Regions from separate parts of the Streptomyces sp. NPDC050422 genome, predicted to be linked through region 2. Evidence: riboswitches for the same ligand, from Rfam matches in the RefSeq annotation. Region 2 holds a riboswitch; each other region holds the start of a gene.
The links. Region 2 has a riboswitch for S-adenosylmethionine ahead of thrC (threonine synthase). Riboswitches for the same ligand answer to the same signal wherever they lie in the genome.

Region 1 (7,559 bases), on a different contig from region 2:
GGCTGTACGAGCCGTTGCGGCGCGCGCTCACGGAGATCGACGGCGCGGCACGCCAGGCCGATGACTTCGATCCGGGGAGCATGTCCGGGCGCTTCACCGTCGCCCTCACCGACCTCGGCGAGGCGACGCTGCTCCCCCGCCTCCTGGCGACGGCACGTGAGCGCGCGCCCGGGGTCTCCTTCACGATCCGGCCGCTCGACGTGGACGAGGCCGAGGGCCAGCTGCGTCGCGGGGACCTCGACGCGTTCGTGGCCACGCCGGTGCTGTCACCGCAGCAGATCGTGCGGATCCCGCTCTTCCGCGAGCGCTACGTCGGCATGGTCGCGGCCGGCCACCCCCGCGTCCGGGGAGAGTCCGTCACGCTCACGGACCTCGCGGAGGAGAGCCACGCGACAGTGTTCGGCCCCAGTGGTCACATCACGCCGAGGGCGGTGCTGGCGTCGCACGGACTGCTGGACCGGGTGGCTCTGGAGGTGACCCGGCTGTCCATCCTTCCGTACGTCCTGGAACAGACGGACCTGATCGCCATCGTGCCCGAGTACGTCGGTGAGGTGTTCACCGCTTCCCATCAAGTACGGCTGGTACGGCTGCCGTTCGACACCGAGCCGATCGAGGTGGCTCTGTACGCCCGGCACGAGTCGTCGCGCAGCCCCGCGCAGCGGTGGCTGGTCCACTTCATGTCCGAGGTCCTCGGCGAACAGGTGAGCCCGGCCCAGCTTCCGCCGTGGAGCGGCGACCGGGGCTGAGGGCTGTCCCGGGAGCCTCTCATTCGCCGAGAATCCGCTCCCACAGCAGCCCGTCCCGCCAGCTCCCGTCGAAAAGGATCGAGGAGTGCGCGACGCCGTACGGGCTGAACCCGTTGCGGCGCAGCACCCGCTGCGACGGCAGGTTCTCCAGATGGGTCGACGCCTCGGCGCGGTGCAGCCCGAGTTCGTCCGTCATCACCCGGAGTGCGAGCCCGACGGCGCGCCCGGCATGGCCCTGGCCCTGGGCGAGACCGGTGATCCAGTAGCCGACGGAGCCGCGGCGCAGGTGGGGCTGCGGCAGGATGCCTCCGACGGTGATCTGCCCGATCACCTGGTCGTCGGCGAGCACCACGCCCGGCCAGACCCCGCCGGTCCGGTGTCCGGCCAGCAGACGGTCGATCCGCTCCACCTGGCCCTCCGGGGTGAAGAAGCCGGCCGGCTGGGCCGGTTCCCACCGCCGGAAGGCCTCCAGGTCTCGCACCCGGTGCGCGGCGATCGGAGCGGCGTCGGTGGGCTCGATCAGGCGGATCGCGGTGCTGTTGCCCATGGCTGATCCCTCGTCACAGTGCGTCGGATGAAAACAGTGCGCCGGATGAAAACGGCCGGCGCAGGCGCCTCACGACGGTGTTGCCGATCAGCCGGATTCCGCGTCGGCCGTCGTGGAGCCGGACAGAATCGACAGGCGCCCGAGGACCCTGGGCAGGAACCTCATGAGGCCACCCGCCGGGCCGCGACGGCGTCGGGGTGAGGCAGGCCGAGGTGGTCGCGCAGGGTCGTTCCCTCGTACTCGGTACGGGACACTCCGCGTTCCTGGAGGAGGGGCACCACCGTGTCGGCGAACACGTCCAGCCCGCCGGGGGTGATGTGCGGGACGAGGATGAAGCCGTCGGCGGCGTCCGCCTGGACGAAGTCGTTGATGGTCCGGGCGACGGTGGCCGCCGAGCCGACGAAGGCCTGACGGTTTCCGGTCTCGATGACCAGATCGCGGATCGACCAGTTCTTCGCGGCCGCGAGCTCCCGCCACTCCCGGGCGGTGGCGAGCGGGTCACGGTACATGCGCACCTGGGCGCGGCCGCGGGCGACGGTGTGTTCGCCGAGGTCCGGATCGATGTCGGGGAGCGGTCCCTCGGGGTCGTACGAGGAGAGGTCGCGGTTCCAGACGAACTCGAGGTGCTTGATCGCGGTGGCACCGCTGACCTGCTGCCGCCGGACCTCGCGGGACAGTTCCTGCGCCTCGGCGTCGGTGTCGCCCAGGACGAAGGTCGCCGCGGGGAGGATCAGCAGCTGGTCAGGGGTGCGGCCGTGGCGGGCGAGGCGGCCCTTGACGTCCGTGTAGAACGCCTGCCCCTCCTTGAGGGTGCTGTAGCGGCTGAAGATCGCGTCGGCGCCCTCCGCCGCGAACTCCCGTCCTTCGTCGGAGTCGCCGGCCTGGAAGATCACCGGGCGGCCCTGCGGGCTGCGCGGGACGTTGAACTGCCCCTCGATGTCGAAGTGCTGCCCCTTGTGCACGAAGGATCCGGCCCGCACGTCCCGGAGGAAGGTCCCCGACCCCTGATCGGCGACGATCTCGTCGCCGCGCCATGAATCGAACAGCTCGTTGGCCGTGGCGAGGAACTCCTTGGCCCGGGAGTACCGCTCCTCCTGCGGCAGGAATCCGCCCCGGCGGAAGTTCTCGCCCGTGAAGGCGTCCCACGAGGTGACGACGTTCCACGCCGCGCGCCCACCCGAGAGGTGATCGAGGCTGGCGAACTGGCGGGCCACCTCATAGGGCTCGTTGAACGTGGAGTTGATCGTGCCGGTGAGGCCGAGGTGTTCGGTGACGGCGGCGAGGGCGGACAGCACGGTGAAAGTGTCGGGGCGCCCGACCACGTCCAAGTCGTATATCTCACCGCCCTGTTCGCGCAGGCGCAGCCCCTCGGCGAGGAACAGGAAGTCGAACTTGGCGCGCTCGGCGGTGCGGGCGAAGTGCGCGAACGAGCTGAACTCGACGTGGCTGCCCGCCGCGGGATCGCTCCACACGGTGGTGTTGTTGACGCCCGGGAAGTGGGCGGCGAGATGGATCTGCTTGAGCGGCTTGCCGGTGCTGTGGCCGGCGCCGTTGCTGGTGCTCATGTCGGTGGTCCCTCCGGCTCAGACGGTGGCGAAGCGGTTGGCGGGGCGGGCGAGTCCGAGCAGCCCGCGCAGGGTGTCGGCCTCGTAGGCGGTCCGGAAGGCGCCTCGGCGCTGCAGTTCCGGCACCAGGTCGCGGGTGATCGCCGGGAGGTCGTGGCCGATCACGGCGGGGCGCAGCCGGAAGCCGGAGAGCCCTGCCGACTGCCATTCCTGGAGCAGGTCCGCCAGTTGCGCGGGTGTGCCGGTGAACACCTTCGCGTCGCTGGAGTACGGGTGTCCCGCGAGGCCGTCGAGACGGTCGCGGCGGGCCGCCGCGGCCGCGGGGTCGTCGTCGAGGAAGACCACGAGGTCCCCGAAGAGGTGCAGGGGGTCCGCCGCCCGTCCCGCTGCCGCCTGTTCGGTGCGGATCTCCTCGACGATGGCTACGGCGTGACCGGTGTCGTGCGGGGTGACGTATCCGATGTCCGTGGAGCGGGCCACCAGCCGGAAGGGCAGGCTCCGGTGCGCCAGGGCGCTGACGACGGGCTGGCCCTGCGGAGGCCGGGGTGTGATCGAGGGGCCCTTGACGCTGAAGTGCCGGCCCTCGAAGTCGATGTAGTGCAGCTTGTCGCGGTCGATGAAGCGTCCCGTGGCCGCGTCCCGGATCTCCGCGCCGTCCTCCCAGCTGTCCCACAGGCGGCGCACCGCCTCGACGTAGTCGGCGGCTTCCCCGAAGAGTTCGCCGGTCAGCTCGCGTACGGCCGGGGTGTCCAGTTCGTCGACGCCGAAGCGCGGGAACGTACGGCGGCCGAAGTGGGCGGCTTCGTGCTGCCGGGCCGACACCTGGACGCGCAGCCCCGCCCGCCCGGTGCTCACGTAGTCGAGGGTGGCGATGGCCTTGGAGATGTGGAACGGCTCGGTGTGGGTGGCGACCACGGTGGGGACGAGCCCGATGTGCCGGGTCAGCGGGGCGACGCGGGCGGCGATGAGCACCGCGTCGAGCCGCCCGCGCTCCTGGTCGGTGCGGTCGTCGGGCTCGGCGAACTGCGAGGACTGGAGCCCGAGCGCGTCCTCGATCGTCACGAAGTCGAGCAGGCCGCGTTCGGCCTCGGTCACGATGTCGGTCCAGTACGCGGCGGTGAGCAGTTCCTCGGGCCGGGCCACCGGCTCGCGCCAGGCGGCGGGGTGCCAGCCCGCGCCGTTGAGCGCGACGGCCAGGTGGAGAGGGGTGGGAAGGGGAGGGTGCGGGGAGGACGATGCGGACACGGGAGGGTGCCTTCCTGAACGACCGTGGATGATCGCCGGGCCTCGTCGGGAGGTGCGGCGTCGCGGGTACGGGTCAGGAACAACAGAGCGCGCCGGCCACGCGCTGGAGGTCGATGTGCGGCCGGGAGTAGAGGTGGACGCGGCGCCGGGGGGCGAGCACCTTGACGAGCGGGCAGGACACCGTTGGCATGGCCCTCGCCTCCGCTCTTCCGGCTCGGCGGGCCCTGGGGCCTCGCGCTTGCGGAACCCGGACGGGCTCCGCCTGGTCGTCACCTGGAGCACCCCGCCGCGCGGGAGGGTTGCCGGTCAGCAAGCCAGGGCTTGACGCTGACGCTCATGACCTGCCGCGAACGCTACGCGCGACGGCCGCGCCGCGCAATGCCCCGTGGATCATGGTCGTGCTCGCCGTGCCCTGAGTCACAACAACGCGGCCGCGCGATCTGTTCCGTCCGGCCGGAACCCGTGCAAGTCCCCTTCTGCGGAGGGTTCCTGGCAACCGTGGTGGTCGTCCCGGACCGGATGTGCCCCGGTTCGGGGCCACCGGTTCAGTCGGTCAGACCGGCTGCGAGGGTCGCCCCGAGCTCCCAGCACGCGTCGATGTCGGACTTGGCGGGTTCTCCCGTGACGGTCACGGCGTCGGCCGCGCGGCGCCATCCGAGGCCCTTCGTGATGGACTCGATGGCCCGAGCCGCCCCGGTCACGTCGTTGCCGCCGTGCACGTAGTACCCGAAGGGGCGGCCCTGCGTCGCGTCCAGACACGGGTAGTAGACCTGGTCGAAGAAGTGCTTGAGGGCGCCCGACATGTAGCCGAGGTTCGCCGGGGTCCCGAGCAGAACGCCGTCGGCGGCGAGCACGTCGGACGCCGTCGCGGCGAGCGCGGCGCGGCGTACGACCCGTACGCCCTCGATCTCGTCCGTCGTCGCACCGGAGACGACGGCTTCGAACAGTGCCTGGCAGTTCGGCGAGGGCGTGTGATGCACGATCAGCAAGGTAGCCACACCGGGAACCCTGCCGTGCCCGCACCGCGGCCGCAAGCGCGGTCCGCCTTGTGCGGCGCGCACTGCGGGCATCGGCCGGTTCCGCCCGGCGCGGCGCGACCACCGCGGGCGGGCCGGCACCACTCGTCTCCGGCGCTTCCGGTGGTCCGGCCTGCTGAGGACCGACGCCGAGCTCATCTGCCGAATCGATTGCCCCGTGTCCTCGATGTCATCGACTATGCATCCATGAGTGGTCGACGCAGAGGTGCGGCATGAGGTCCGGCCGGGACGCCCGGCAGAGCATCGGCATCCTCGCGGACGATCTCACCAGCGCCGGGGACGGTGCCGCACCGTTCCGCCGGACCGGTCACGAGGCGCGGGTCCTCCTGTCCGCCCCGGCGACAGCACTCCCGCAGGCCCCGGGTGTGACAGCGGTCGACCTGGGAACCCGGCTGCTTGACGAGGCAGCCGCCGCGACGCGTGCCGGGCGGGCAGCCCGCCTGTTCGCCGGCTCCACGCTCCTGTTCAAGACGGTGGACTCGACCCTGCGCGGCCATGTCGCGGCCGAGGTCCGGGCAGCGTGGGCGGGTTCGCGGCGACGAGCCGTCGTCATCGCCCCCGCCTTCCCCGCGGAGGGCAGGGTGACGCGGCAAGCGGTCCAGTACGTGTGGGGCGTGCCGGTCCATGAGAGCGGCTTCGCCCGCGACCCTGTGCATCCGGTGCGGTGCTCGGACCTCACGGCGGTGTTCCCGGACGCCGTTCCGATCGGGCCCGGACGGGCGGCCGAACTGCCCGTGCTGATCGGCCGACGCGCGCTGATCGTCTGCTCGGCCGCGACGGACGACGACCTCGACCGCGTCGTGGCGGCGGTCCCGCACCTCGACGACGTGCTGTGGGTCGGCTCCCCGGGACTGGCGGCCGCCCTGGCACGACGGTGCGCACCCGGTGACGGGGCGGTTGCCGCCGCACCCGCACCGGCTCGCCGCCCCCTCGTCGTCGTCGGCAGTGCCAACCCGTCGACCCGACGGCAACTGGCCGTGCTCCGGGCACAGGCCGACGTGCAGGGAGTCACCGTCGGGGATGATCCCGCTCCGACGGTGAAAGCACTGCGCTCCCTGACGTCCCCCGTTCTCACTCTGCAGACACCCGACGAGCGCCGGTCGCCACGAACCGCCCGCGCGTTCGCCCGTTCCCTGGCCGCGGTCGTACGGGAACTGGCCGAGGAGCGCCTGGTCGACGCGCTCGTCGTGACCGGCGGCGAGACGGCCACGACCGTGCTTCAGGCACTCGGCGTCGACCGCATGGACCTGCTCGACGAACCCGAGCCCGGCGTCGCCCGCGGGACCCCGCTCGTACCGCCCTCGCTCCCCGTCCTGATCAAGGCAGGTGGTTTCGGCGACGACGAGCTGCTCCTGCGGCTGTGTCACCTCGTCCGGCGTTCGGCAGACCGGACCGACGCGCCCCGTCCCTGACCGCAGGGCTACGGCAGTCGGGGCCGTATCACCCGGGCGTCAGGACTCGTGGCCGAAGAACTCGACCTCCGCCACAGCCACCCTGCGCCCCTTGTCGGCGCCGTACGCGGACTCCACCGTGAGCCGCACACCGACCGTTTCCGATCCGCGCACGTCGAAGGTCTGCTGGCCCGCCTGGTCCGCCAGCCTGATCGACCGCTTCGTCTCCTCGCCGTCCTTCGAGGTGAGGACGACCGTGATCCGCGCCGGCCTGGCCTGCGTGAGGAACTCGTCCTTCCGCGCCGAGGTGCCGGAGAACACCACCATCTTCAGCAGCCTGACCGGCTGCTGGAACGCGCACTCCAGGTACTCTCCCACGCCGTCGCCGCTCTCCCGCGGGGCCCAGTACCGGTTGTTGAACCCGTCGAAGGCCGCAGCAGCCGGATGTCCCGAAGCCGCGCTGGAGCTCAGGGAGGCCGACGGTACGACCGCCTCCGGGGCCCCCGTCTCCTCCTTGGCGAAGCCGAGCAGGCCGGAGAGGTGCGGGAGTGCGAACCAGATCCCGACCAGCAGCAGAACGACCACGATCGGCAGGGTGAACCGCGGCCGGCGTCGTCCCCGCCGTGGCCGCGTGCCGGCGGCGTGGACCTTCCCCGGCCCCCTGCGCAGGATCCGCCGCCACCACGGAGGCCGGACGCCGGGAGGCGGCCCCGGATCGAGGAGCAGGGCGCAACGGACGCAGAGTGTGCGCCCCGGCGCGTTCTCGGCGCGGCAGTTGGGGCACACCACGGGCACTCCGGCCGACGGGCCCGGACGGGCGGGCGCGCTGGGTTCTTGCCCGGGTGCCCAGGCATCGGGGCCGGGGGCGGGTCCGTCCGGAGCGTCCCCCGGTCGCCGGGGAGCGGCAGCCGTCGCCGGCCGGGGAGGGGCAGGCGGCGGAGGGGGCGGTGGAGAGGGCGCAGGCGTGGCCGGTGTGGTGGGGATGCGTACGGGACCGGGCGCCGGAGCGACGGAGGACGGCGGGGCAA
Region 2 (7,559 bases):
CCGCGGCCCAGGCGATGCACGACGACCGCCGGATCCGGGCGGGCGTCAACATGGACGGGCAGATGGACTACGTCGGCGGGGAGCTGCCGGACGGGAGCCGGCTGAGCACGGTGGCGCTGGAGGGGCTCGACCGGCCGCTGCTGCTGATGGGTACGGAGAGCGAGGGTTCGGGCGACTACCGGCAGCAGCCGTCCTGGGCCGCGTTCTGGCGCAACACCCCCGGCTGGAAGGCGAACGTCACCCTGACCGGCTCGCGCCACGCCTCGTACACGGACGCACAGGTACTGCTCCCGCAGCTCGCCCGGCAGGGTGCGGAGCCCGGCGACGGGTTGACGGCGGCGGTCGGGACGGTGCGGCCGGACCGGGCGGCGGCCGCGGCCCGGGCGTATGTGACGTCGTTCTTCGGGCGGTGGCTGCGCGGCCACGACGACCATCTGCTGGACGGTCCGTCAGGCCGTTTCCCGGAGATGGTGTTCAGCCGCTAGTGCCTCGGCGGGCAACGTTTGCCCGTGAAGGAGCGGCGTCCGGTGCGTGCTCTCGGCGTGCCGGCCGGAAGTCCTCGTACTGGACGTACTCGGGCTTTCGGCCGGTGCGGCGAGAGTGCGTGCCGGGCGTCGCGACGGGGCAAACGTTGCCTGCCGCGGCACTAGAGCCCTTCGGCAGACATGACACCGGCCCCCGGGGACGAATCCCCGGGGGCCGGTGTCATGTACTGCTGTGCAGGAGCTACCGATCCGTCAGGATCAGAAGTCCATGTCACCGCCCGGCATGCCGCCCGGAGCGCCGCCGGCAGCGGCCTTCTCCGGCTTGTCGGCGATGACGGCCTCGGTGGTGAGGAAGAGCGCGGCGATGGACGCGGCGTTCTGCAGGGCGGAGCGCGTGACCTTCGCCGGGTCGAGAATGCCCTCGGCGATCATGTCGACGTACTCGCCGGTCGCGGCGTTGAGGCCGTGACCGATCGGCAGGTTGCGCACCTTCTCGACGACGACGCCACCCTCGAGACCACCGTTGACGGCGATCTGCTTGAGCGGGGCCTCCAGCGCCAGCTTGACGGCGTTGGCGCCGGTCGCCTCGTCACCCGTGAGCTCGAGCTTCTCGAAGACGGCCGAGGCCTGGAGCAGAGCCACGCCACCACCGGCGACGATGCCCTCCTCGACGGCGGCCTTGGCGTTGCGCACCGCGTCCTCGATGCGGTGCTTGCGCTCCTTGAGCTCGACCTCGGTCGCGGCACCGGCCTTGATGACGGCCACGCCGCCGGCCAGCTTCGCGAGGCGCTCCTGGAGCTTCTCGCGGTCGTAGTCCGAGTCGGAGTTCTCGATCTCGGCACGGATCTGGTTGACGCGACCCTGGACCTGGTCGCTGTCACCGGAGCCGTCGACGATCGTCGTCTCGTCCTTGGTGATGACGACCTTGCGGGCGCGGCCGAGCAGGTCGAGACCGGCGTTCTCCAGCTTGAGGCCGACCTCCTCGGAGATGACGGTGCCACCGGTGAGGATGGCGATGTCGCCGAGCATGGCCTTGCGGCGGTCACCGAAGCCCGGAGCCTTGACGGCGACGGACTTGAAGGTGCCACGGATCTTGTTGACGACCAGGGTCGACAGGGCCTCGCCCTCGACGTCCTCGGCGATGATCAGCAGCGGCTTGCCGGACTGCATGACCTTCTCGAGCAGCGGAAGGAGGTCCTTCACGTTGCTGATCTTCGAGTTCACGATCAGGATGTACGGGTCGTCCAGGGACGACTCCATGCGCTCCATGTCCGTGGCGAAGTACGCCGAGATGTAGCCCTTGTCGAAGCGCATGCCCTCGGTGAGCTCGAGCTCCAGACCGAAGGTCTGGGACTCCTCGACCGTGATGACGCCTTCCTTGCCGACCTTGTCCATGGCCTCGGCGATGAGCTCGCCGATCTGGGTGTCGGCGGCGGAGATGGAGGCCGTCGAAGCGATCTGCTCCTTGGTCTCCACGTCCTTGGCCTGCTCCAGGAGGGCGGCGGAGACGGCCTCGACGGCCTTCTCGATGCCCCGCTTGAGAGCCATCGGGTTCGCACCCGCGGCCACGTTGCGAAGGCCTTCGCGGACGAGCGCCTGAGCCAGAACGGTGGCGGTGGTCGTACCGTCGCCGGCGACGTCGTCCGTCTTCTTGGCGACCTCCTTGACCAGCTCCGCACCGATCTTCTCGTACGGGTCCTCCAGCTCGATCTCCTTGGCGATGGAAACACCATCGTTGGTGATCGTGGGGGCGCCCCACTTCTTCTCAAGGACGACGTTGCGGCCCTTGGGGCCGAGGGTGACCTTGACGGCGTCGGCGAGCTGGTTCATGCCGCGCTCAAGACCGCGCCGGGCCTCCTCGTCGAAGGCGATGATCTTGGCCATATGAAGTGGTCCTCCCGGACAGGGGTGGATTTCTCCGGACCGAGAGGCGCCCGCGACGGACGGCCTGCCTGTCTGCCGGTTCCTTGCCCCGGAGACCTGCGGGCCTCACCGGCCCGGTCCAAGTTTCTGTCACTCTCACCCAGAGAGTGCTAACCAATAATTAGCACTCGACCCCGTCGAGTGCAAGCGCCGAAGGCTCCTTGAGGGGAGGTGGTCGGGCGACCGGTGGGCGCAAGCGTCCTCCTCGGAGCGTGGACAGCGGCGAGGGGTGCGCGGAAGTGGCCCGGGACGCGCGGAGGGCCCGTACCTCAGGGGTACGGGCCCTCCGTGCGTGAGTAGTGTCGTTGGCCGACTGTGTCGCGGCCGACGGGCTCAGCCGACGGCGAGCTTGACCATGTCCGCCTGGGGCCCCTTCTGGCCCTGCGAGATCTCGAATTCAACTCGCTGACCCTCTTCGAGGGTGCGGTACCCGTCCATCTGGATCGCGCTGTAGTGGACGAAAACATCCGCACCACCGTCGACCGCGATGAAGCCGTACCCCTTCTCCGCGTTGAACCACTTGACGGTGCCCTGAGCCATGCCTAACTCCCCTATTACTGGCCCTTGCACGGGACCGCACTTCGCGGACCCGGGTCAGAACTCACCCTCCGACAGGAGAGGGTGCGTGCGCCGGAACGCGTCGACCGCGGCCGAATGTATCTGCCCAACTGCCCTCTGCAACAGGTCAATCGGACGAGAATTCTGGGCAGCACCGATCGCCCGAATGTGAGGGATTCATGAGATTCCAGGGCAAGTCAGGCCAGGCAAAGGCGACTTATGGCGCAAGGAGCTCACGTACTTTGGCTGCATCTTGTCGTGGCCAGGCGCATTCTCATATGCGGGGGGCACGGGCAGCGAAGGGGGCTTCCCTCACTGTACCGCGCTCAACCATGCAGAATTGCCCCCTCCGCTTCTCTCGCGGAGGGGGCAATCGTGGTCACGCTGTGAAGTCGGCCCGGCGGCCTCGAAGGGCCCGGGCCGCGGCTCAGCAGCCGCCGGCGACGGCCGGGATGATCGAGATACCGGCGCCGTCCGGGGTGGCCGCGTCCAGGCCGCCCTCGAAGCGCACATCGTCGTCGTTGACGTACACGTTCACGAAGCGGCGCAGCTTGCCCTGGTCGTCCAGTACGCGGGCGGCGATGCCCGGGTGGTCCTTCTCCAGGGACTGGATGACCTGGGAGAGGGTCGTGCCCTCGGCCGGGACCTCGGCCTGGCCGCCCGTGTAGGTGCGGAGGATGGTGGGGATACGGACCTTGACGCTCATGGTGGGTGCCCTTCCTGAAGTCTCGGGTGAGTGGTCAGCTGGTGCCGAGGCCGGCTTCGCGGAAGGCGTCCAGGCTCGGGCGGATCGTCGCGGTCGCCTGCGAGGTGGCGGCCACCGCGTCCAGCGTCTTGAGGCCGTCTCCGGTGTTCAGGACGACGGTGGTGAGCGCCGGGTCCAGCAGGCCGGCGTCGATCAGCTTCTTCGTCACGCCGACCGTCACCCCGCCCGCGGTCTCGGCGAAGATGCCCTCGGTGCGCGCCAGCAACTTGATCGCGTCGACGACCTGCTCGTCGTTGACGTCCTCGACGGCGCCACCGGTGCGGCGGGCGATGTCCAGGACGTACGGGCCGTCGGCCGGGTTGCCGATCGCCAGGGACTTGGCGATCGTGTTCGGCTTCTGCGGGCGGACCACGTCGTGACCGGCCTTGAAGGCGGCGGAGACCGGGGAGCAGCCCTCGGCCTGGGCACCGAAGATCTTGTACGGCTTGTCCTCGACCAGGCCGAGCTTGATCAGCTCCTGGAGGCCCTTGTCGATCTTCGTGAGCTGCGAGCCGGACGCGATCGGGATGACGATCTGGTCGGGCAGCTGCCAGCCGAGCTGCTCGCAGATCTCGTACGCGAGGGTCTTGGAGCCTTCGCCGTAGTACGGACGCAGGTTGACGTTGACGAAGCCCCAGCCCTCGCCGAGCGGGTCGCCGATGAGCTCGGAGCAGAAGCGGTTGACGTCGTCGTAGTTGCCCTCGATACCGACCAGCTCACCGCCGTACACCGCGGCCATGACGACCTTGCCCTGCTCCAGGTCGTGCGGGATGAACACGCAGGAGCGCAGGCCGGCCCGGGCGGCGGCTGCGCCGACGGCGCCGGCGAGGTTGCCGGTGGAGGAGCAGGACAGGGTGGTGAATCCGAAGGCGCGGGCGGCCTCGACGGCGATCGCGACGACGCGGTCCTTGAAGGAGTGCGTCGGGTTGCCGGAGTCGTCCTTGACGTACAGGCCGCCGGTGACGCCCAGCTCGCGGGCGAGGTTGTCGGCCTTGACCAGCTTGGTGAAGCCGGGGTTGATGTTGGGCTTGTCCGCGACATCGGAGGGGACCGGCAGCAGCGGCGCGTAGCGCCAGATGTTGTTGGGTCCGGCCTCGATGCGCTTCTTCAGCTCGTCCGGGGAGCCGCTCGGCAGGTCGTACGCCACTTCGAGCGGCCCGAAACAGGACGCGCAGGCGAAAAGGGGGCCGAGTGCGAACCGTTCTCCGCATTCGCGACAGGAAAGCGCCGCGGCGGGACCGAGGTCCACGGAAGCTTCGGTGTGTGCTGCAACAGTCTCAACAGCCATGATGGCGAGGTCCTTTCCTCATCTTCCTCGCGACGCATTTCGTCACGAGACGGAATTGGCACCTTCCCCACCTGACCTCGCGGTCGGCGGGAGGGTTGCCGGGACTTCAACGGGCCGTTCCCTCAGTCCCTCTGGATGAGCGCTGTGGCACTGGACCATGGATCCAGGCGTTTATCGGCGGACGGACCCCGGCATGCGACGGTCATCTGCGTTGTTCAAGACTGTAACCGAAGCACCGGACTGTTGAGATAGTCGTCCGTACCGCGAGATGGATCACATACAGGGAGTATCGACCGTGCTGGAAGAGGTCGAACGCTGGCTGACCAGGCGTTCCTGGTCAGCCGCCGACCGTCCGCTGGACCGTCTGCTCGACGCCGGGAACGGCGCGAGCGTGAGTGTGGTGCTGCCCGCGCTGAACGAGGCGGCGACGGTCGGGGACATCGTCACGACGATCCGGCGCGAGCTCATGGAGAAGGTCCGGCTGGTCGACGAGCTCGTGGTGATCGATTCCGGCTCCACGGACGCCACCACCGAGGTCGCCCGCCGGGCGGGCGCCCGGGTGGTCCACCGGGACGCGATCCTGCCCCGCATCCCGGCCGTCCCCGGCAAGGGCGAGGTCCTCTGGCGGTCACTCCTGGTGACCGGCGGCGACATCGTCTGCTTCATCGACGCGGACCTGAAGGACTTCTCGGCGGAGTTCGTCTCCGGCATCGTCGGTCCGCTGCTGACCGATCCCTCGGTGCAGTTCGTCAAGGCGATGTACGACCGCCCGTTCGGCGACACCACGGGGCAGGGCGGCCGGGTCACCGAAATGGTGGCACGCCCGCTGCTCAATCTGCACTGGCCCCAGCTGGCCGGTTTCGTCCAGCCGCTGGGCGGCGAGTACGCCGTGCGCCGCTCACTGCTGGAGCGGCTGCCGTTCCCCGTCGGTTACGGAGTGGAGCTGGGTCTGCTCGTCGACGCCCTGCACACGGTCGGCCTGGACGCGCTCGCCCAGGTCGACGTCGGGGTCAGGAAGCACCGCCACCAGGACGGCCAGGCGCTCGGCCGGATGGCGGCCGCGATCTACCGGACCGCCCAACTCCGCCTGTCCCGCGGGCATCTGGTGCGCCCGTCGCTGACCCAGTTCGAGCGCGGCGAGCACGGATTCGTCCCGCACACCTACCCGGTGGACACCGAGGAGCGGCCGCCGATGCGCGAGATCGAGGAGTACGTTTCACGCCGAGCGGCGTGACACCGTCCGGCTTCGCACGTTTGGGCGGTTGGTGATCGGGCTAGATTCCGCCCATGGTCTCCGAGCACGCCCCTCAGCCCGCTGCCCAGGTTCTCGTCGCGTCCAACCGCGGCCCCGTCTCGTACGCGCTGCGCGAGGACGGCTCCCTCGACTCCCGGCGCGGCGGGGGCGGACTCGTCTCCGGCCTGAGCGCCGTGGACGACAAGATGTGGGTCTGCGCCGCCCTCGGGGACGGTGACCGCGAGGCAGTGCGTCGCGGGGTCGGCGAGCCGGGCGTCCGGATGCTCGACATCGACGCGGACGTGCACGCCGACGCGTACAACGGCATCGCGAACTCGGTGCTCTGGTTCGTCCACCACCTGCTCTACCAGACCCCCGTCGAGCCCGTCTTCGACGCGGAGTTCCGCCGTCAGTGGGCCGCCTTCGAGACGTACAACCGGGCCTTCGCCGAGGCGCTCGCCGAGGAGGCGGGCGAGGGCGCGGCGGTCCTCGTGCAGGACTACCACCTGGCCCTGGTGCCCGGCATGCTCCGCGAGCTCCGCCCCGACCTCAGGATCGGCCACTTCTCGCACACGCCGTGGGCGCCCGTCGACTACTTCCGGCTGCTGCCCGACGACATCGCCGAACAGCTGCTGCGCGGCATCCTCGGCGCCGACCGGGCGGCGTTCCTGACCCGCCGCTGGGCCGATGCGTTCATCGGCTGCTGCACGGAGATCCTCGGTGGCACGGGGCATACCCGGATCGGGGTGCACGGTCTCGGTGCCGACGCGGACTTCCTGCGCCGCCGCGCGCACGAGGCGGACGTGGACGAGCGGATGGCGGCGCTGCGGGAACAGGTGGGCCCCGGCCGGAAGACGATCGTGCGGGTGGACCGTACGGAACTGTCCAAGAACATCGTCCGCGGGATGCTCGCCTACCGCGCCCTGCTCGACGGGCGGCCCGAGTGGCGCGGGCGCGTCGTCCACATCGCGTTCGCCTACCCCTCGCGACAGGACCTGGCGGTCTACCGCGAGTACACGGCCGAGGTGCAGCGCGTCGCCGACGGGATCAACGCGGAGTACGGGACGGCGGACTGGACCCCGGTCGTCCTCCACGTCAAGGACGACTTCGCCCGCTCGCTGGGGGCGTACCGGCTGGCGGACGTCGCCCTCGTCAACCCGATCCGGGACGGGATGAACCTGGTCGCCAAGGAGGTCCCGGTCGTCTCCGACCACGGCTGCGCGCTGGTGCTGTCGCGGGAGGCCGGGGCGTACGAGGAGCTGGGCGCCGACGCGATCACGGTGAACCCGTACGACGTGTCCGCCACCGCCGACGCGCTGCACGAGG
Region 3 (7,559 bases), on a different contig from region 2:
GCTCGTCGAAAATCCGCGACAGAGTCTGCGCCATCGCCGGGTAACCACCCTCGCAGGGGCGGTGCAGCACACGCACGCCGGTCTCCTGCGCCTTGGCTCGTATGCCGTCGACCGTCCGCTCGGCGAATCCGGTGTGCCGCTCGTACACCGCGGCCGCCTCGCCGATCACGGCGACCTCGCGGTGGCCGAGACCGGCGAGGTGTTCCACGCAGAGCGCCCCGGTGGCCTCGAAGTCGAGGTCCACACAGGTCAGCCCGTCGGTGGCGGCGGGGAGTCCGATGAACACGGCGGTCCGGTCGGTGTCACGCAGCAGCGGCAGCCGCTCGTCGTGGAGCTCGACGTCCATGAGGATCATCGCGTCGGCGAGCGAGCTCCCGGCGATGCGCCGCACCGCCGCGGGCCCCTCCTCGCCGGTGAGGAGGAGGACGTCGTAGCCGTGGGTGCGGGCCGTGGTGGCGACCGCGATGGCGATCTCCATCATCACGGGGACGTACATGTCGGTGCGCAGAGGCACCATGAGCGCGATGATGTTCGACCGGCTGCTGGCGAGCGCCCGCGCACCGGCGTTGGGGTGGTAGCCGAGCTGCTGGATGCTCAGCTCCACCCGCTCCCGGGTGGTCACCGAGATGGACCGCTTCCCGCTGAGGACATAGCTCACCGTGCTCGCGGAGACTCCGGCGTGCTGCGCGACCTCGGCAAGGGTGACCATTCAGCTCTCCATCAAGGGACGTCGTCGGACAGCGGCGCGGAGACCGGCCTGAACCGGCAGTTCCGGTGAGATGTGGCGAAGCGCTTCGACTTCATCCGTTTCGCCTATGACGTGTACGGATGATGCGAGCCTAGACCCGCCTGCAAGGAGTGTCCAGACCACTGTCGAAGCGCTTCGACTCAATGTGTCGCGGCAGCCGTTCCGGCTACCCGCCACGATATGCCCGCCACCCGGTTACGAACATCAGCGGGACCGGCGGGAGCGGGGCAGTGGAGCGGCTCAGGGCGCCGACGGGGTCCAGCCGCCGAGCCAGTCGGCGACCGCCTGCCCGGCCGCCCCGCCGTCGCTGAGCTGCGGCCGGGGAGGACCACGAGGGGCCTTCTGCGGGTGGTACGGCTCATGAGGGGACCTCAGAAGAGACAGAGTGAGTCAGTCAGCGCGATAGCGGCCGTCCGGTTGCCCTCTCAGTTCTGCCGGGGCAGAAGTTCCGCCTCGAATCGGTCCAGGAAGGAATCGAAGGACCGGCCCCCTGCGGAATAGACGACGAACTTGCTGAGACCGGCTTCGGTATAGCAGTCCAGCAGCCGGTGCAGTTCCGGCCACCCATCGGCGACGAGATCCCGTGGGTCGCTCTCCGGAGCGCGTCGGTGAATCACCTCGGCCAGCTCCTGCGGAATTCCGTTCTCCGCCACGGTGACACTGATCCCGAAGTGGTCGGGCTCGATCTCCCGCCCCGCTTCCGCCGCCGCGGCCTGAATCGCCTCGCGGGCCCGAGCCGCCGCTTCGGGCGTGAGGAACGACCCGAGCCATCCGTCCCCGTACCGCCCGACCCTGCGCAGACCCGCGGGTGCGCTGCCGCCGAGCCAGATGTCCAGGGGCTTGTCGGGCAGCGGCCCGATCCGCGCGGCATCGACCCTGAGGAACTCCCCTTCGAACCCTACGACTTCGTCGCTGAGCGAGGCCCGCAGCAGCTCCAGGGACTCGTCGAACAGCGCCCCGCGCCGTCCCTCGGGTGCGGGGAACAGCTCGCGCTCGCCGGTCCGGGCGGGCTGGAGCCCGAACACCGGGAGCACGCGCCGGGACGAGAGCCCGGCCAGGGACGCCAACTGCTTGGCGACCAGGACCGGATGCCGCCCCGGGAGCACCGCGACCGACGTACCGACCTTGAGCCGGGTCGTCCTCGACAGGGCGTGGGCCATGCCGACGAAGGGGTCCACTGCCTCCGAGTAGATGTGCTCGGACAGCCAGAGCGAATCGACACCGTCGTCTTCGAGTCGGTCGACGATCCGGCTGAAATCCGACAACAACGAACCTGCACCGAGCCCGACTCCGAAGCGGATCTTCATGACGACCACACTACGCGCGCCGCCTGCCGATCGGATTCAGGCGTTGAGTAGAACGGGAAAGGCCTCCATGTCGTTCTGCGTCATCACGGGAAGCTTGCGGATGTCGGCGTCCGGCACCGCGAGCCGCAGTTCCGGGAAGCGCCCGAAGAGCGCCGGCAGGGCGATCCCCGCCTCGACACGGGAGAGCGCCGCACCGGGGCAGATGTGCGGACCGTGGCCGAAGGTGATGTGCCGGATGGGGGTGGTACGGGTGATGTCGAACGCGTCGGCGTCGGAACCGTGCTGCTTGGGGTCACGGCCGATCACCCGGTAGGAGATGACCACGCCCTCGCCCTTGGCGATGACACCGTCACCCACCTGGATGTCCTCAGTGGCGAAGCGCATCAGCAGGTGGGTGGTCGGGGTGTCCCACCGCAGCGTCTCCTCGATCACGGTCTCCCAGGAGACCTCCCCGTCGAGGACCATCCGCAACTGGTCGGGGTGCGCCAGCAGGGCGCGTACGGCATTGAGAATGAGCCCGATCGTGGTCTCGTGCCCGGCCGCGACCATCGCCTTGAGGTTGCCGATCACCTCTTCCTCGGTCAGCGGCTCGCCGCCCTCGTCGGCGAGGATGAGCGCGGAGGTCAGGTCGTCGGTCGGCTGCGCGGTCTTCTCGCGTACGAGCCCGGCGTAGAAGACGTCCAGGTCGGCGAGGAGGGCCAGGCGTTCGTCCTGCGGGGTGAGCATCGAGAAGAAGGCCTTGTACTGACGGGTCAGCATGGCGTTCGAGGCGGGGTCGACCCCCATGAGCATGCCGACGACCCGCATGGGCAGCGGCTGCGCGAACACGGACTTGAGGTCGACGACCGCCCCGTCCTTGCCGCCCTCGGCCAGCGCGTCAAGCAGTTCCTCGGTGAACTTCTCGATGTCGGGGCGTATCGCCTCCAGCCGGCGGGGCGTGAGCGCCTGGGAGGTCTTGGTCCGCAGCCGCCGGTGCTCGTCGCCGTCGACGGTGAACATGGAGCGGCCGGCGTCGATCATCCCGATGAGCGGCCACTCGTGCGTCACCTCGCCCTTCTGCCACAGGCTCCAGGCGTTGAGGTCCTTCACGAGCCGTGAATCGAGCAGGAGTTGCCGCGCGTCGGCATGCCGCGTGAGGGCCCAGGCCGGTACGCCGAGCAGCTCGATCCGGGCCAGCGGACCGGCATCGCGCAGGCGCGTCGTCTCACCGTCCAGGTCCTGGACCATCGGGTCGATGACGACGGTCCCGCCGTTCTTGGCTGCTGCCTGGGCGGCGGCGTGGGGGCAGTTCACGAGAGGTCTCCTGTCGTACGAACGGGGGTGAACCGAACGGGGAGCGAGGTGGTGCCACGCAGAAACGCGGAGGGCCGTCGTTCGAGATCGTCGACGGGGACGGCGAGCTGGAGATCGGGCAGCCGGTCGAGCAGGACCTCGATGCCGGTACGGGCGATGATCTCGGCGATCTCCTGGGCCGGGAACGGGCACCGGTACTCGCCGTGACTGAAAGCGAGATGGGCGCCGTTGCCGCCCTGCGCGGGCGCTCCGGTGCCGGACAGGCCCTGTCGGATCAGCGGGTCGGTGTTGGCGGCGCCGAGCCCGAGCAGCAGCATGTCCCCGGCCTTGATCCGCTGCCCGCCGAGCTGGGTGTCCCGGACGGCCCAGCGGCCGGCGAGGATCTGGGTGGGCGTGTCCTCCCACAGCACCTCGTTCATGGCCTCGCCGATGCTCCGCCGGCCTCGGGCCATGGAGTCGGCGAACGCGTCCTCGGTGAGCATCAGCCGCAGGGAGTTGCTGACCCAGTCTGCGGTGGTGAGGTGCCCGGCGGCCGTGATGGCCATCAGGTCGAGCATGTACTCCTCGTCGGTGAACGCCTCGGGGAAGGCGAGCATGCGGGAGGTCACGTCGTCCCCCGGCACGGCCCGCTTCGCGGCCACCAGCCGGGCCATGTGTTCCCCGAACCGCAGATGGGCGCTCTGCGCGTCGGGGCCGCCGTCGGCGAGGTCCTTCAACACCTGGGCGATGTCGGCGCCTTCGTCGTCGGGGAACCCGACCAGACGGGCGAGGACGAGTACGGGGAGGGGCTCGCAGAAGTCGGCGACGAGATCGGCCGTGCCACGGCTGCACACGTCGTCGATCAGCCGGTCCGCCAACTGCTCGCAGTGGCTGCGGATTTCGAACGGGTCAGCACCTTCGAGGGCCGGTCCGACCATGCGCGCGTGCCGTCGGTGTTCCTCCCCCGCGCTGAAGTAGATGGAGGGCAGGGGTCGCCCCACCATCGGCAGCAGGGGCCAGTCGTCGGGGATATGGGGCCACTGGTTCCACAGTCCGACGTCGCGCGGGAACAGCTCGCCGTCGCTGGTGACTTGGTGGAGCTCCCGGTACCCGATGACCAGCCAGGCGGGGAAGCCGCCCGGCAGCTCCACGGGGACGACGGGCCCGTGATCACGCCGCATGGCGCGGTACACGGCCTGCGGTTCGGTCTGGAACCCGGGCCCACCGAGCGGCACGGCACCGGCGTGAGCCGGACAGTCGGGGGGCGGAGAAGGAGAGGGCGGCGCGGGCTCTGTGGAAGAAGGGCGCGTCATGAGTCCTGACTCCTGTGGCGACAGCTGAACGCGTCAAGATCATGCGATCAACGCATGTTCACTATAAGGATTTTGTGTGACCTCGGAACGGTCAACAGCGATCAATCCCACGCCATGAACGGAACAACAGGACGACATCTCAGCACAATTACTGAGCATCGCGATGTACCGCACGAGCTCACCGAGCGGCCGCGACGGGACGGACTACGCCAGAGAGGCACGCCCCCCGGCACAGGCGCCCTCGCACAGCTCGCCGCCCTCCAGCCCGACGTTGACCAGCCCGGCAGCACCCCCGGCCCTGGCACCGGCTCCCCCACCGTCGCCGTCGCCGTGCACGAGCTTCAACGCATGCCAGCGCGCCAGCCAGTACACCCGCCCGCGGTGGCCGGCGAGGGTCTCCCGCAACGCTCCGGGAGCGTGCGTCCACACTGCGGGGAGGCCGCCCGCGTAGTCGAAGGCGGCCCGCAGTTCGACCCACCCGTCGTCGCGGACGTCCCCGGAGGTGAGCAGGATCTCGACGGCCTGCCCCGGCTCCTGGCGGCACTTCTTGGCGTGGATCCAATGCACGCGGTGACCCGCGGCGTAACGGGAGCAGTCGTCGCTCCGCACGGAGTCGTTCTGGGTGAGATGACGCAGCATGGTGAGGTTCGCCTTCCGGGGTGTGGACCCCGGATGCCCTGCACCGCGGTCCGCTGTTCCCCGTACCCTTCGCACGGGGCAGGTCGTCACCCGGAGCACCCGCAGCGGAGCGGGGTGCCGTCCAGCAAGCCGGGGCTGTGCACTGGAACTCATGACCCGAACAAGACTCTAACTCACGCACACCGCACGACCCGACGGGCGGTCAGGGGCGAGTGGCGCCCACGCACGGACACCGCCCGCCCCCCCCCGAACCGTCCCGAGGCGTATCCACTCACCCGGTGACGAGACCCGGGTCGCTCCTGCCGGCCCGGCCGGTCTCGACGTGTCCGGCGTAGCGCCGCAGGAACGTGGCGTCCACGTCGGAGACGACGGTGACGTCGTACCAACTCCTGCTTCCCCGCAGGTCAAGCACGTGTTTCACGGTCGCACCCGCACGGACCGCGAAGGTCTGCACCCCTCCCCCGTACCCGGCGGCGCTGCGTACGGTCAGACGCACGTTCGCGGACCCGGCGTTGACGAAGGTGAGCTCCAACCCACCGCCTGCGGCGACATGACGTGCCGTCACCTCGGGGCCCGCCGCCACCTTCCCGCCGGCCCTGAAGGTACGCAGGAAGCCGTTGGGCCCATGGACGGTGAGGTCGGTCACTCCCTTGGAATAGGCGGTGTTCCAGCTGTCCGCGAGGGACTTGCCGGCCTCGGTGGTGTAGGTCCAGGGCCCGTCGGTGCGGTTCGCGGAGCTCACCAGGAACTGCGCCCCCGCGGCGGCGCCACCGCTGAAGGTGAGGCGGTACTTGCCGGTGGCCGGATCGGCGGCCCCGTCGACGAAGGGTGCGTAGCGCAGCGGCCGGGTGGGCCGGTCCCCCTTCTCCTGCTTGGGCACGCTGCCGGTCGCGGGCGGTACGGGAACGTAGTCGGGGTGCCGGAGGCGGTCCGGCGGCTCGTAGGCGTCGGTCGACGGCAGCGAGATGTCCGAGGCGTCCGTACGACCGAAGTCGAACGCGGAGGTCAGATCGCCGCAGACGGCGCGCCGCCAGGGCGAGATGTTGGGCTCGTGCACGCCGAAGCGCTGCTCCATGAAGCGGATGACGGAGGTGTGGTCGAAGACCTCGGAGCAGGCGAACCCGCCGGTGCTCCACGGTGAGACGACCAGCATGGGCACCCGCTGACCGAGCCCGTAGGGCCCGGCGGTGTACCGGATGTCGCCGGGAAAGTAGTCGGCGGAGGTGTCGACGGTGGACAGCCCCTGCGCGGGTCCCGACGGCACGAAGGGCGGCACGACGTGATCGAAGAAGCCGTCGTTCTCGTCGTAGGTGATGAAGAGGGCGGTCCGGCCCCAGACCTCGGGGTCGGCGGTCAGCGCGTCCAGGACCTGCGAGATGTACCAGGCGCCGTAGTTGGCCGGCCAGTTGGGATGCTCGCTGTATGCCTCCGGAGAGACGATCCACGAGACCTTCGGCAGCGTCCCGGCCCGGACGTCGGCCTTCAGGTCGTCGAGGAGACCGCCGCCGTTCTTGATGTCGGTTCCGGTGCGGGCCTTGTCGTAGAGCGGATCGCCGGGCGCGGCGTCGCGGTAGCTGTTGAAGTAGAGCAGCGAGTTGTCACCGTACGTACCCCGGTAGGCATCACTGATCCACCCCCAGGACCCGGCGGCGTCGAGCCCGTCGCCGATGTCCTGGTAGACCTTCCACGACACTCCGGCCTGCTCCAGCCGCTCGGGGTAGGTGGTCCACCCGTACCCCGCCTCGTCGTTGCCGAGCACGGGACCGCCACCGGAACCGTCGTTGCCCGTGTGTCCGCTCCACAGGTAGTAGCGGTTCGGGTCGGTGTTCCCGATGAACGAGCAGTGGTAGGCGTCGCAGACGGTGAACGCGTCGGCGAGGGCGTAGTGGAACGGGATGTCCTCGCGGGTGAGGTGAGCCATCGTCGTCGCGGTCTTGGCCGGCACCCACTGGTCGTACGCACCCTTGTTGAACGCCCGGTGCCCGCCGGCCCAGTCATGGTTCAGGTCCTGGAGGAACTGCATGCCGAGCTCGTCGGCGGGCGGCCGGAACGGCAGCACCTCCTTGCCGAGGAGGTCCTTCTGATGCCAGACGGGCTTCCCGCTGGGCAGCGTGACCGGACGCGGATCACCGAAGCCGCGGACGCCGTTCATGGTGCCGAAGTAGTGGTCGAAGGAACGGTTCTCCTGCATGAGGACGACGATGTGCTCGACGTCCTGGAGGCTGCCCGTGCGGCCCCGCGCGGGGAGGGAGGCGGCGCGGGCGATGCTGCTCGACAACG
Region 4 (7,559 bases), on a different contig from region 2:
CAGCTCGGCGTCTTCGCCGCGGAGCGGGGCGATGTGAAGAAGCTCCGCGCCTGGTTCGTGATCACTTTCGTGATGGGTGCGATCTTCATCGGAGGCCAGATCTTCGAGTACACCGAGCTGGTGAAGAAGGACGGCATCTCGCTGTCCTCGGATCCGTACGGCTCGGTGTTCTACCTGACCACCGGCTTCCACGGTCTGCATGTGACAGGCGGTCTCATCGCCTTCCTGCTCGTTCTGGGCAGGACATACGCGGCCAAGAGGTTCACCCATGAACAGGCGACCGCTGCCATCGTCGTGTCCTATTACTGGCACTTCGTCGATGTCGTGTGGATCGGCCTGTTCGCCACGATCTACTTGATCAAGTAACCGGGCTCGTACCCGACCCACATCATCGACGCAGAAGATCCTGACACCGGGGTAATCCGTGAAAAAGCTCTCCGCACGACGACGCCATCCGTTGGCGGCGGTCGTCGTACTACTCCTCGCGCTTGCGGCTACTGGGGGGCTGTACGCCGCGTTTGCGCCCGCGAGTAAGGCGCAGGCCGACGAAACCGCCCAGTCCCTCGCCATCGACGAGGGCAAGAAGCTGTACTCCGTCGGTTGCGCCAGCTGCCACGGAACCGGCGGTCAGGGCACAACCGACGGGCCCCAGCTTGTCGGCGTGGGCTCGGCCGCCGTCGACTTCCAGGTCGGTACCGGCCGTATGCCGGCGCAGCAGCCGGGCGCCCAGGTACCGAAGAAGAAGGTCATCTACACCCAGGCCGAGATCGACCAGCTCGCGGCGTACGTCGCGTCGCTCGGCGCCGGCCCGATCGTCCCCTCCAAGAGCCAGGTCAGCCCCGAGGGCGCGGACGCGGCCAAGGGCGGCGACCTGTTCCGTACCAACTGCGCCCAGTGCCACAACTTCACCGGTGAGGGTGGTGCCCTGACGAAGGGCAAGTACGCCCCCAGCCTCGAAGGCGTGGACCCGAAGCACATGTACGAGGCCATGCAGACCGGCCCGCAGAGCATGCCGTCCTTCCCTGACTCGACGATGCCCGAGCAGCAGAAGAAGGACATCATCAAGTACATCCAGACGGTGAACGGCTCCGAGTCGGCGAGCCCCGGCGGCCTCAGCCTGGGCGGACTCGGTCCGGTCAGTGAAGGTCTGTTCGGCTGGATCTTCGGTCTGGGCGCACTGATCGCAGTTGCCATCTGGGTCGCGGCCCACACCGCTAAGGCCAAGAAGTCATGAGTAGCCAAGAGATTCCAGAAGAGAACCTGCCTGCAGAGCAGGACGCCGCGCACGGCGCGGTGGAGGGTGCCGGCGATCCGTTCGCCGACCCGGGGCTGCCGGCCCACAAGCCGCGCATCCAGGACATCGACGAACGGGCCGCCAACCGGTCCGAGCGCGCGGTCGCGTTCATGTTCACGCTGTCCATGCTGGCGACGGTCGGCTTCATCGCCTCCTACGTCATCTTCCCGGTCGACAAGATCGTCTACATCTGGCCGTTCGGTCATGTGAGTGTGCTCAACTTCTCCCTGGGGCTGACCCTGGGCGTGGCGCTCTTCGCGATCGGCGCGGGCGCCGTCCACTGGGCGCGCACCCTGATGTCGGACGTGGAGGTCGCGGACGAGCGTCACGCGATCGCGGCCGAGCCCGAGGTCAAGGCGAAGGTTCTCGCCGACTTCGCGGCGGGCGCCGAGGAGTCCGCGTTCGGACGGCGCAAGCTGATCCGCAACACCATGTTCGGCGCGCTGGCCCTGGTGCCGCTCGCCGGTGTGGTGCTGCTGCGCGACCTCGGTCCGCTGCCGGAGAAGAAGCTCCGCTCGACCCTGTGGGCCAAGGGCAAGCAGCTCATCAACATGAACACGATGGAGCCGCTGCGTCCCGAGGACGTCGTCGTCGGTTCGCTGACCTTCGCCATGCCCGAGGGCCTGAAGGAGGAGGACCACGACTTCCAGGTACAGATCGCCAAGGCCGCGCTGATGATCATCCGTATCGAGCCGGACAACATCAAGGACAAGCGCGAGCGCGAGTGGGCCCACGAGGGAATCGTGGCCTTCTCCAAGATCTGCACCCACGTCGGCTGCCCGATCAGCCTGTACGAGCAGCAGACCCACCACGTGCTCTGCCCGTGCCACCAGTCCACCTTCGACCTCTCCGACGGCGCCCGCGTCATCTTCGGTCCGGCCGGTCACGCCCTTCCGCAGCTGCGGATCGACGTGAACAGCGAGGGCAACCTCGTGGCGCTCGGTGACTTCGAAGAGCCCGTCGGTCCTGCATTCTGGGAGCGCGGATGAGTACTGCGACCGATACGAAGCGCAAGGCGCCCGCCGGTGAGAAGATGGCCGACTGGGCGGACGGCCGGCTCGGGATCTACTCCCTGGCCAAGTCCAACATGCGCAAGATCTTCCCGGACCACTGGTCCTTCATGCTCGGTGAGATCTGCCTCTACAGCTTCATCATCATCATCCTCACGGGTGTGTATCTGACGCTGTTCTTCCACCCGAGCATGGCCGAGACCGTCTACCACGGCCCGTACGAGCCCATGCAGGGCATCCGGATGTCGGAGGCCTACGCCTCGACGCTGAACATCAGCTTCGACGTCCGCGGTGGGCTGCTGGTCCGGCAGATCCACCACTGGGCCGCGCTGATCTTCCTGGCCGGCATGTTCGTGCACATGATGCGCGTGTTCTTCACGGGCGCGTTCCGCAAGCCGCGTGAGATCAACTGGCTGTTCGGCTTCCTGCTGTTCGTGCTGGGTATGTTCACCGGCTTCACCGGTTACTCGCTCCCGGACGACCTGCTCTCGGGTACGGGTGTCCGGTTCACCCAGGGCGCGATCCTGTCGATGCCGGTCGTCGGCACCTACATCTCGATGTTCCTGTTCGGCGGGGAGTTCCCCGGCGGCGACTTCGTCGCCCGGTTCTACTCGATCCACATCCTGCTGCTGCCGGGCATCATGCTCGGGCTGCTGGTGGGCCACCTGATCCTGGTCTTCTACCACAAGCACACGCAGTTCGCGGGTCCCGGCCGGACGAACAAGAACGTCGTGGGCATGCCGCTGCTGCCGGTGTACATGGCCAAGGCCGGAGGCTTCTTCTTCCTGGTCTTCGGTGTCATCGCCGTCATCGCGGGCATCGCCTCGATCAACCCGATCTGGGCCATCGGCCCGTACCGCCCGGATCAGGTGTCCACCGGCGCCCAGCCCGACTGGTACATGGGCTTCGCCGAGGGTCTGGTCCGAGTGATGCCCGGCTGGGAGATCAACCTCTGGGGTCATACGCTCGTCCTGGGCGTGCTCATCCCCCTGGTGCTCTTCGGTGTGATCCTGGGTGCCATCGCGATGTACCCGTTCATCGAGTCCTGGGTCACCGGGGACAAGCGCGAGCACCACATCCTGGACCGCCCGCGCAACGCCCCGACCCGTACGGCCTTCGGTGTCGCGTGGATCACGGTGTACTTCATCGGCCTGGTGGGCGGCGGTAACGACCTCTGGGCGACGCACTTCCACCTGTCGCTGAACTCCATCTCGTGGTTCGTCCGGATCTTCTTCTTCGTCGGACCGGTTCTCGCGTTCATCGCCACCAAGCGGATCTGCCTCGGCCTTCAGCGCCGTGACAAGGAGAAGGTGCTGCACGGGCGCGAGTCCGGGCTCATCAAGCGCCTGCCGCACGGTGAGTTCGTCGAGGTCCACGAGCCGCTCGCACCCGCGCAGCTGCACACGCTCACCGCGCACGAGCAGTACAAGCCGGTCGAGATCGGCCCGACGGTCGACGAGAACGGTGTCAAGCGCAAGGTGTCCCTGGTGCACAAGCTGCGGGCCAAGCTCAGCAAGGGCTTCTACGGCGAGAACAACCAGATCGCCAAGCCCACCGCCGAGGAGTACAAGGAGATCACCAGCGGCCACGGCCACCACTGATCACCTGAACTGATCGCCACAGCAGGAGCCCCGTCCATCGCATGGACGGGGCTCTTCGCTGTCCCCGGGGCTCGATAGGGTGGTCCCGTTCCTTTTATCGGCTGTGGACCCAGGAGTGGACCATGAACGTTGTGACCCCGGTCGGCGGCGACAGCGTGGCGGCTCGTTCCTGGCCCGGCGTGCTGACCCCCCTGCTGCGCGGCCAGGACCTGACCGCGGACGACACCGCCTGGGCGATGGACCGCATCATGAGCGGCGAGGCGACCGATGTGCAGATCGCCGGCTTCGCGGTGGCGCTGCGCGCCAAGGGCGAGACCGTCACGGAGGTTTCCGGCCTGGTCCGCGCGATGTACGAGCACGCCACGACCATCCATGTGCCCGGCCGTACGGTCGACATCGTGGGCACCGGCGGCGACATGGCCAAGACGGTCAACATCTCCACCATGTCGGCGATCGTCGTGGCGGGGACGGGCGCCAAGGTCGTCAAGCACGGCAACCGCGCCTCGTCGTCGGCCAGCGGCTCCTCCGACGTCCTGGGCAAGCTCGGCGTCAATCTGGAGCTGCCTCCGCAGCGCGTCGTCGAGGTCGCCGAGGAAGCGGGCATCACCTTCTGCTTCGCCGTGAAGTTCCACCCCGCCCTGAGGTACGCGGCGAAGGCCCGGGCGGAGCTCGGCGCGCCGACCACCTTCAACATCCTCGGCCCGCTCACCAATCCGGCCAAGGTGCGGTCGCAGGCGATCGGCGTCGCGGACCTCCGGATGGCGCCCATCGTCGCGGGCGTCCTCGCCGAGCGCGGCAACTCGGCCCTGGTCTTCCGGGGTGACGACGGCCTGGACGAGCTGACCACCACCGCGACCTCCCGCGTCTGGATCGCCAGGGACGGCGCGGTGCGCGAGGAGGCCTTCGACCCGCGCGACGTCGGCCTGGACCTGGTCCCGGTGGACGCCCTGCGCGGCGCCGACGCCTCGTACAACGCCGATGTGGCCCGCCGGCTGCTCGCGGGGGAGACGGGGCCCGTACGGGACGCCGTCCTGCTCAACTCGGCGGCGGCTCTCGTCGCGCTGGACCCGGGGCAGGGCACGCTCGCCGAGCAGCTCACCGCGGGGATCACCAAGGCCGCCGAGTCCATCGACTCGGGCGCGGCGGGCCGGGCGCTGGAGAGATGGGTCGTGGCCAGCAACACCTGAGAGGGCGTCGGGTACGAGACGGGGCGCAGTCCAGATCATGGACTGCGCCTTGCGCGTTTTCGTACGTATGGCAAGATGCTGCGCAGGTCATGAGTGACAGCGACTACGGCCCCGGCCCGCTGTCCGGCAACCCTCCGTCCGTGGCGGGGTGCCCCGGGTGAAGACCAGGCCGCAGGCAGCGAGGTCTGCGGCAAGCGCGGACCCCTCGACATCGTGAGATGTCCACCCGTGGGGTCCTGGTCCTCAGGGAGCCTCTTGTGAGCACGCGAATGCGATAGGGCTTTCGGCCCTACTCCGCACACCTCTCTTTCTTCCTTCCGTGCTGCCGCGTATCCGCAGGCACGCGGAATTCGCCTGCCTGTTACGGGAGTTCGTCATGTCTGTCCTCACTGCTGCCGCCGACCAGTCGATTTGTGCCCCCCTGCCGGTTCTGGGCAAGGATGTGACGGTTCCGCTGGTCACCGGCGGTGAGGTCACCTACGCCGCGCTGGACTACGCCGCCAGCGCCCCGGCCCTGCAGCGGGTGTGGGACGACGTGGCCGCGTACGCGCCTTACTACGGCAGCGTCCACCGCGGTGCCGGCTACCTCTCGCAGCTCTCCACGGACCTCTTCGAGTCCAGCCGTGAGAGCGTCGCGGAGTTCCTCGGCTGCCGCGCCGAGGACCAGGTGGTCTTCACCCGGTCCACCACCGACTCGCTCAACCTGCTCGCCGCCGTCCTGCCCGCCGACTGTCAGGTGTTCGTCTTCGAGACCGAGCACCACGCCTCGCTGCTGCCCTGGCGCGACGCCCGGGTGACGTACCTGAACGCCCCGCGCACCCCGGCCCAGGCCGTCGAGACCCTGGAGCGGGCGCTGGCCGACCGCGACCCCTACGGCCCCGCGCTGGTCTGCGTCACCGGCGCCTCCAACGTCACCGGCGAACTGTGGCCGGTCAGGGAGCTCGCCGCCGCCGCGCACGCCCGCGGCGCCCGGATCGTGCTGGACGCCGCCCAGCTCGCCCCGCACCACCCCGTCGACATCGCCGAGCTGGACGTGGACTGGGTCGCCTTCTCCGGGCACAAGCTGTACGCGCCCTTCGGCTCCGGCGTCCTCGCCGGCCGCTCCGACTGGCTGACCGATGCCGAGCCGTACCTGGCCGGCGGCGGCGCGTCCCGCCAGGTCGCCCGGCGCGCCGACGGCGGGGTGGACGTCGAGTGGCACACCACCGCCGCCCGCCACGAGGCCGGCTCGCCCAACGTCATCGGCGTCTACTCCATCGCCTCCGCCTGCAAGGCGCTCACCGAGGCCGGCTTCGACAACCTCGTCACCCGGGAGCAGCGGCTCGTCACCGAGGTCCGCGCCGGACTCGCCGAGGTGCCCGCGGTCAAGGTGCTCTCGCTGTTCGGCGACGACGCCCCGCGGGTCGGCGTCATCTCGTTCGTGGTGGAGGGCTGGAACAGCTCGCACTTCGCCGCGGCGCTCTCGGCCGAGTACGGCATCGGGGTCCGCGACGGACTGTTCTGCGCCCACCCGCTCGTGCGCACCCTGCTCGGCACCGACCCGCAGGACGTCGGCGAGTGCGGCGCGCCGGAGGCCGAGCCGGGTCAGAAGTCCCTCAACGCGATCCGGGTCAGCTTCGGCGCCGGTACGCCGGACGAGCACGTCGAGCGCTTCCTGCGGGCGGTCAAGGAGCTCGTGAACGAGGGCGCCCAGTGGAAGTACCGCACCGAGGGCGGCCGTTGCGTCCCGGACCGTGGCGAGGCCACCCAGGTCTGAGGCCCCTCAGCACGTTCGGCCGGGTACGGACAGCCGTCCGTACCCGGCCGAACGTGCTGAAGCCCTAGGGCGTGTTTCGAAAGTCCCGCCTGCCGGGCGGCGTCTGGCACTTCCCCGAGCTCTCGGCTTCGCTCGAGGAGGGGAGACCCATTGCTCGCGGCGTTGCCGAAAAGTCCTAGCAGCTCCGCTACGAGGAGTTCCCGGCGCCTTGCGATCGCACGCACCAGACGCCGCCCGGCCCGTCCTCCGGGTGGACGGCGCTACTTTCGAAACACGCCCTAGGCGTCCAGGCCGATGGCGAAGGCCGCTTCCAGGTCGTGCTGGGAGTACGTACGGAACGCGACGTGTGTGTCGGTCCCCTCGACACCGGGGATCTTGCTGATCCGGCCGGGGATGACATCGGCGAGATCGTCGTGCTTGGACACCCGGACCATGGCGATCAGGTCGTAGGTACCGGTGACCGAGAAGACCTCGCTGACGCTGTCCAGCGCGGCGATGGCCTCGGCGATCTCGGGAATCCGGTCCACGCTGGTTTTGATGAGCACGATCGCGGTGATCACGGCTGGCTTTCTCCCTCGGTGGCCGTGGCTGGAGACTTCACTCTAGAGCCTTGCGTCGGGGTCTTGCCGGGCTCGGGCCCGAGGCAGGGCTCCGGGGTCACGCCGGTACCGCCCCCAGGCATAGAGGAACCCGGTGGCGAAGCCGACCACA

Region 1: linked by a shared signal. The riboswitch ahead of ACIBJG_RS18640 (putative leader peptide) and the one ahead of thrC (threonine synthase) in region 2 are both predicted to bind S-adenosylmethionine.
Region 3: linked by a shared signal. The riboswitch ahead of ACIBJG_RS21445 (hypothetical protein) and the one ahead of thrC (threonine synthase) in region 2 are both predicted to bind S-adenosylmethionine.
Region 4: linked by a shared signal. The riboswitch ahead of ACIBJG_RS08235 (aminotransferase class V-fold PLP-dependent enzyme) and the one ahead of thrC (threonine synthase) in region 2 are both predicted to bind S-adenosylmethionine.

What each region holds. Positions count from the first base shown of each region.
Region 1 is NZ_JBITIE010000011.1:52,765-60,323, forward strand. Features, by position in the region: gene ACIBJG_RS18620 (LysR family transcriptional regulator) at 1-746, shown strand, start outside; gene ACIBJG_RS18625 (GNAT family N-acetyltransferase) at 766-1,293, opposite strand; gene ACIBJG_RS18630 (NtaA/DmoA family FMN-dependent monooxygenase) at 1,455-2,858, opposite strand; gene ACIBJG_RS18635 (LLM class flavin-dependent oxidoreductase) at 2,877-4,103, opposite strand; gene ACIBJG_RS18640 (putative leader peptide) at 4,177-4,293, opposite strand; SAM riboswitch class IV at 4,333-4,445, opposite strand; gene ACIBJG_RS18645 (flavodoxin family protein) at 4,649-5,101, opposite strand; gene ACIBJG_RS18650 (four-carbon acid sugar kinase family protein) at 5,353-6,552, shown strand; gene ACIBJG_RS18655 (NADase-type glycan-binding domain-containing protein) at 6,592-7,116, opposite strand.
Region 2 is NZ_JBITIE010000014.1:53,788-61,346, forward strand. Features, by position in the region: gene ACIBJG_RS22695 (alpha/beta hydrolase family protein) at 1-485, shown strand, start outside; gene groL (chaperonin GroEL) at 744-2,369, opposite strand; gene ACIBJG_RS22705 (cold-shock protein) at 2,742-2,948, opposite strand; gene ACIBJG_RS22710 (MoaD/ThiS family protein) at 3,394-3,672, opposite strand; gene thrC (threonine synthase) at 3,707-4,999, opposite strand; SAM riboswitch class I at 5,015-5,141, opposite strand; gene ACIBJG_RS22720 (glucosyl-3-phosphoglycerate synthase) at 5,295-6,233, shown strand; gene ACIBJG_RS22725 (trehalose-6-phosphate synthase) at 6,287-7,559, shown strand, end outside.
Region 3 is NZ_JBITIE010000013.1:22,896-30,454, reverse strand. Features, by position in the region: gene ACIBJG_RS21465 (LacI family DNA-binding transcriptional regulator) at 1-709, opposite strand, end outside; gene ACIBJG_RS21460 (TIGR03854 family LLM class F420-dependent oxidoreductase) at 1,174-2,055, opposite strand; gene ACIBJG_RS21455 (cytochrome P450) at 2,092-3,348, opposite strand; gene ACIBJG_RS21450 (cytochrome P450) at 3,345-4,640, opposite strand; gene ACIBJG_RS21445 (hypothetical protein) at 4,845-5,279, opposite strand; SAM riboswitch class IV at 5,327-5,436, opposite strand; gene ACIBJG_RS21440 (phosphocholine-specific phospholipase C) at 5,551-7,559, opposite strand, start outside.
Region 4 is NZ_JBITIE010000005.1:21,420-28,978, forward strand. Features, by position in the region: gene ACIBJG_RS08210 (heme-copper oxidase subunit III) at 1-366, shown strand, start outside; gene ACIBJG_RS08215 (c-type cytochrome) at 425-1,234, shown strand; gene ACIBJG_RS08220 (Rieske 2Fe-2S domain-containing protein) at 1,231-2,283, shown strand; gene ACIBJG_RS08225 (cytochrome bc complex cytochrome b subunit) at 2,280-3,905, shown strand; gene trpD (anthranilate phosphoribosyltransferase) at 4,028-5,092, shown strand; SAM riboswitch class IV at 5,178-5,295, shown strand; gene ACIBJG_RS08235 (aminotransferase class V-fold PLP-dependent enzyme) at 5,469-6,848, shown strand; gene ACIBJG_RS08240 (Lrp/AsnC family transcriptional regulator) at 7,127-7,408, opposite strand; partial or broken gene ACIBJG_RS08245 (rhomboid family intramembrane serine protease) at 7,405-7,559, opposite strand, start outside.